DNA from 2 places in the Enterobacter chuandaensis genome. Region 1 is predicted to be linked to the other one. Evidence: predicted binding sites of a transcription regulator. Region 1 holds the regulator's gene; the other holds the start of a gene.

Evidence for each region. The regulator CRP, encoded in region 1, controls carbon source genes, mostly activating them, when cyclic AMP is high. The targets are predictions, from matches to a motif close to ATGTGANNNNNNTCACAT.
Region 2: a site for CRP is predicted at 1,282-1,299, ahead of focA (formate transporter FocA). Genes of this name have one in related genera too.

The regions. Positions count from the first base shown of each region.
Region 1 is NZ_CP097173.1:4,239,335-4,242,406, reverse strand. Features, by position in the region: gene MX657_RS20510 (YccS/YhfK family putative transporter) at 1-1,308, opposite strand, end outside; gene crp (cAMP-activated global transcriptional regulator CRP) at 1,366-1,998, opposite strand; gene MX657_RS20500 (OsmC family protein) at 2,310-2,714, shown strand; gene MX657_RS20495 (phosphoribulokinase) at 2,802-3,072, opposite strand, start outside.
Region 2 is NZ_CP097173.1:1,644,676-1,647,747, forward strand. Features, by position in the region: gene pflB (formate C-acetyltransferase) at 1-314, opposite strand, end outside; gene focA (formate transporter FocA) at 366-1,223, opposite strand; gene ycaO (30S ribosomal protein S12 methylthiotransferase accessory factor YcaO) at 1,630-3,072, opposite strand, start outside.

The DNA of each region.
Region 1 (3,072 bases):
GCCCTCGGGTACGTGGAAGTGCAGCGTCACGCCCGCAATGATCAGCCCCGCCATCGTGCCGCCTGCCCGGTGCAGAATGCGCACCCGCGTGGCGCCATAGCCGTTCTGGGTAACAAACAGCACGGTCATTAAGATCCAGTACGGTTTCGGCAGGTGCAGGGCCATTCCCATCAGGCTGGCGATGCTGAGCATGATGCTAATCCTTGCGGCGTTGCGCAGGGCGGATGATTTCAGCGACAGGTAGCTTTTGAGGGCGGGCAGCAGCGGCAGACGTTTTTGTTTATCCGCCATCAGGTCGCGGGGATAAAGCGGTCGCTGGGTGCGCAGCACGCGGGCGATGCGGCTGAAGTGCCAGGCGGCGAACTGGCCGACCGGGTTTTCCGGGTGCTGGCGGGCAATTTTCTCCAGCGCGCCGAGTTGTTTGTCCATGGTAAAGCGCGTGGGGTAGCGGTGGTAGAGAATATCATCTGCCAGCACCCGCAGGCGCGCGGAGACGGTCTGCGCGTTCCAGCGGATCACCGCTTCGGCATGGCTGCGCTCAACCAGCTTTTGCACCTCCTGCGGATGATGCAGGCTTACGGAAATATGCTCCTGCAAATCGAGCCCGACCTGGAAGGTGCGCAGCAGCCGTTTGTATTCGTGATTTTTGTTGGCGGCAAGCATGTGCAGCTGCTGATAGCACTGGCTTATCAGGTCTACCACCTTTTGCTGGCGCGCAAGCAGCGGCGGCAGCGATTTTTCCGGGTCAGTGTGCTGGGTAAGCAGGGTATATTTCGCTTCGCAATAATCGGCCAGTTGGCGGTAGAGCAGGCTCAGGGATTCGCGCAGCGGCTGTTCACGCCACAGCCAGAACCAGAACCAGTTAAACAGCCCGTACCACAGCGTGCCGAGGGCGTAGATCAGCAGCGGCTCCCACACGGGCATATTTCCGGCGAGGCTCAGGGTGAAGATGGCCGCAATGAGTGACGCGGGAAGCAGACGGGCGTGCAGCGAGCTGATTTCGGCGGTGACGCCGAGGGTCATGGCCAGCACGGACAGGATCAGCGGCAGCGGAATGTCGCGGGCCAGTAAAAGCTGGACGGCAAGGCTACAGCCAGCAAACAGGCTGCCACCGATAATCAGGCGTTTGAAAAAGCGTTTATGCGGCGTGTCCAGACCGGCAATGTTGCAGCAGGCGGGGACGAGGGAAAACAGCAGACCCTGCTGAAGATGTCCGAGGATCAGGCCCACGGCCACGGGAAGACACAGCACCAGCGTTTGTCGCAGTGCGTAGTTAACTTCCGGGTGATAGATCAGCCTGCGCCACATGGGGAATAGAGACAAAAACGGCGTGACACCTTACGATGACACGCCGTTTGACCGGGATTAACGGGTTCCGTAAACCACGATGGTTTTACCGTGGGCGGAGATCAGGTTTTGATCTTCCAGCATTTTCAGAATACGGCCCACTGTTTCGCGGGAGCAACCGACGATCTGACCAATTTCCTGACGGGTAATTTTAATTTGCATGCCGTCAGGGTGGGTCATCGCGTCTGGCTGTTTCGCCAGGTTCAGAAGGGTCTGCGCGATGCGGCCGGTCACGTCCAGGAAGGCGAGGTTACCCACTTTCTCTGACGTCACCTGCAGACGGCGCGCCATCTGGGAAGAAAGACGCATCAGGATGTCAGGGTTAACCTGAATCAGCTGACGGAATTTCTTGTAGGAAATTTCAGCCACTTCACATGCTGTCTTTGCACGAACCCAGGCGCTACGTTCCTGGCCTTCTTCAAACAGGCCCAGTTCACCGATAAAATCGCCCTGGTTCAGATAAGAAAGGATCATCTCTTTGCCTTCCTCATCTTTGATCAGCACTGCCACCGAGCCTTTGACGATGTAATACAACGTTTCCGCTTTTTCACCCTGGTGAATCAGCGTGCTCTTCGATGGGTACTTATGAATGTGGCAATGAGACAAGAACCATTCGAGAGTCGGGTCTGTTTGCGGTTTGCCAAGCACCATGCGCTGTTATCCTCTGTTATAAGCTGTCACCAGAGTCATCAGATGCATCCGGACTCTGGGGTTGCAATCGAATTCTTACCCATACCCTGGGAAGTCGGCTGTCGTAACGTTTCGCAGCCAGTAAAGTTTGATGTCCTCTGCATACATGTGTAACGTCAATGTATTACTGTAGCATCCTGAGTGTTTTAGCATAGCTTTCGCCGCGTGTCTCCTGGTGTCTCGCTTCAGCATGATGCAGGTCGCCTTCCATTGCGAGAAATGTAACGTGCGCGTAATCTGTCACCAAAAATGCAACGTTGGAGTTAATGAATATGCAAGCGCGCGTGAAGTGGGTTGAAGGTTTAACGTTCCTGGGCGAGTCCGCATCAGGGCACCAGGTTTTGATGGATGGTAACTCCGGCGATAAAGCCCCTAGCCCAATGGAAATGGTGCTGATGGCGGCAGGCGGATGCAGCGCGATTGACGTGGTGTCGATTCTGCAAAAAGGTCGTCATGACGTGACGGATTGCGAGGTTAAACTCACCTCAGAACGTCGCGAAGAGGCGCCACGCCTGTTCACCCATATTAATCTGCACTTTATCGTCACCGGCAAAGAACTGAAAGACGCGGCGGTTTCACGTGCGGTGGATCTTTCTGCGGAGAAATACTGCTCTGTGGCGTTAATGCTGGAGAAAGCGGTAAAAATCACGCATTCGTATGAAGTGATCGAGGCTTAAAAACAAAGCCCGGTGGCGCTGCGCTTACCGGGCCTACAACTGCACGAACGTAGGCCGGATAAGCGAAGCGCCATCCGGCAACAGATGTTACGCGATCTGCTTCCCTTCCATCAGCCGCTCCACCAGCGGCGTCATGATGAGCTCCATCGCCAGCCCCATTTTCCCGCCCGGTACCACTAACGTATTCATGTGCGAAATAAACGAGCCCTGCAGCATCGCCAGCAGCCAGGGGTAATCAATGCCTTCAAGATTACGGAAATGGATCACCACAAAGCTCTCATCCAGAGACGGGATACTTTTGGCGGCAAACGGGTTGGAGGTGTCCACCGTCGGCACGCGCTGGAAGTTAATGTGGGTG
Region 2 (3,072 bases), 2.1 Mb from region 1:
GGTGCTTCAGTTTGCAGACCAACGATTTTCTCAAGGGCTTTGTTGATGTAGCCAGCATCGTGAGAAGTGATGGTGGATGCAACGGAGGTGTCAAAATCAACTGGCGCGTGAGTGCGGTTTTCCAGTTTAACGCCTTCCATTACGCTGTCCCACAGCTTGGTGGTTGCGTCAGTTGCACCAGCCAGGAAGGATTCGTCACCTTCATACGGGGTATAGTTTTTCTGAATGAAGTCACGGACGTTTACTTCATTCTGCCAGTCACCTTTCGCAAAACCTTCCCAGGCTGTGGCTAACTTTTCATTAAGCTCGGACATGTAACACCTACCTTCTTAAGTGGATTTTTTATTTACTGCCTGAGACAACCATTAATGATGGTCGCCGCCACGCAGGTAAATGACCCAGTATGTCAACCCAACTAACAGACCCCCACCGATAATGTTCCCGATAGTGACGGGGATCAGGTTATCAGTAATGAAATTCATAATAGTCAGGTGTGAGAAACTTTCCGGGGATGAACCAACTGCGGTCCAGAACTCCGGGCTTGCAAAGTTGCGGATAACAATCCCCATTGGGATCATGAACATATTCGCAATACTGTGCTCAAAGCCGCTGGCAACAAACATCGCAACCGGCAGAACCATAATCATGGCTTTATCCATCAGGCTACGACCAGAGTAGCTCATCCAGACCGCCAGGCAGACCATCAGGTTTGCGAGGATGCCGAGAGCAACGGCTTCGATAAATGTATGGTGCATTTTGTGGTCAGCGGTTTGCAGGACATTAAGCCCCCAGCCACCGTTGGCGGTCATATACTCGCCAGAGAGCCACATCAACAGAACAAAGAGCAGACAGCCAATCAGGTTACCAACGTAGACGTTAAGCCAGTTGCGCGCCAGTTGACCCCAGGTAATTCTTCCGCTGGCTTTCGCCACAACAATCAGCACCGTTGAGGTGAAGAGGTCGGCGCCGCAAATGACGCAGAGAATCAGACCCAGTGAGAAGCAAATGCCGCCAATCAGTTTGGCCATGCCGAAAGGCATTCCGGCAGTACCGGTGGTGGCGGTGATGTAGAAGACGAACGCGATAGAGATGAACACACCGGCCGTGATCGCCAGATAGAACGTCTTCATCGGGTGTTTCGTTGCTTTATAGACACCCGCTTCTTCGGCAACTTTTGCCATCGCGGCGGGGAGTAAAAGATCAAAAGGGTTGTCAGCTTTCACACTAACTCTCTCATTATTAAGTCGGCGACGAGATACTAACAAAGCATTATAGAAGAGAAATTGATATAGATCATATCTAGCCTGGCTTATAGGCCCGCAGTATGTATGGTTTTACAACAAATGCGGAGTAAGTATTTGATTATCCGTATAAAAATAAATTTTAAAAGTTATGAAAAGAGTTGAATTTTTTCGTTCGGCCCCCTTCGAAACAGTTAATTAATATGGAGTATTAACCATAAAAAGTAACAATAAAGCCCGGCTAAATATTATTATATTTACCCATGTTTAACTTTATTATTACAATCAACAATCATTGCCGAAAAAAATAAAAAAAGGGGCAATGAAATTGCCCCGTAATATAGCCCAGACGATTGAATACGCCTACAGCCGTTAATGTTATATGCGCTTATTTTGACCAGTAAGCGGCTTTCGCCTTCTGCAATTTCTCATAGGCGTTGAGCAGAGACTGATGAGCCGGGAAGGCCTTCAGATCGCTATCAACCGCCTGCAGACCATAGAACGGCTCTTCACCGCTCAGCGCCGCGCTGGCGGCTTCAACTGCTTCTGCACCGTACATGCGTACGAAGGCGTTCAGATACTGCAATGGCTCACGATCGTCTTCCTGTGCAAGCAGCAGCAGGGTTTGCAGGCAGCGATAGTAGTTGGTGCGCTCTGCAGAGAAGACCGACTGGTTAAACTCCATGGTCCATTCGGTCCAGGCCAGGGCCTGATCCAGATCGCCGCCGGCGAGGGCCAGCATCGCTTTCAGCTCACCGATACGCAGCGTGTACCAGCCGTTGTCCTTACCGGTCGCCAGACCCAGCAGTTCGCGCACGCGGGTGAAGTCATCGTGGCCTTCATCGTCCAGCTGGGCGATCAGGTTGAGATAATCTTCTTTTTCCCACTCGCTGCCCGGCAGGGAGAGTAGAGTCTCACGCAGGTGCGCGCCCATGCTGTTGTTGGCGAGCCACAGATCTTCCGCCGGGTAGATATCGGACATCCCAGGTACGATGATGCGGCATGCGTAAACGCCCAGGTGTTCGTAGTCGGCAATGTAGACTTCCTGATCTTCGGCGTTGAAGATTGCCATCAGTGTGGCGAACTCTTCTTCTGTGGTGCCGGCAAAGCTCCAGTCCACGAACGGATAGTCAGCGTCCTGCTTAAACATATCCCAGGAGATCAAACCGCTGGAGTCGATGAAGTGGGTTTCGAGGTTGGTGTGCTCGGCGACTTCTTCATCGTCAAAGGTTGGCGGAGTAAAGACATCGAGATCTTTCAGACTACGGCCTTGCAGCAGTTCGGTCACGGTACGCTCCAGCGCCACGCCGAAGTCAGGATGCGCGCCGAAGGAGGCGAAGCAGGTGCCGTTAGTCGGGTTAAACAGCACGACGCAGATAACCGGATATTTGCCGCCCAGAGAGCCGTCATACGCAAAGATTGGGAAACCTTCTGCTTCCAGTTTCGCGATGGATTCCACCACACCCGGGTAGCGCGCCAGCACGTCTGCCGGGATCTCCGGCAGGCTGATGGATTCAGCGATGATGCGGTTTTTAATGTGGCGCTCGAACACTTCGGATAGACCCTGCACGCGCGCTTCATTGCGGGTATTACCAGCGGACATGCCGTTGGACACATACAGGTTGCCGACGATATTCATCGGAATATACACGGTCTGCTCGTCAGACTGACGGGTGAACGGCAGGGCGCAGATCCCACGCTCTTCATTGCCAGACTGGAGATCGATCAGCATGCTGGCAGTCAGTTCGTTTTCCGGATCGTAGAACGCGCGCAGACGGGCATCCAGAATGCCTTCCGGTAGTTCGTCGTCTTCGGGAAGCGGGAACCATTT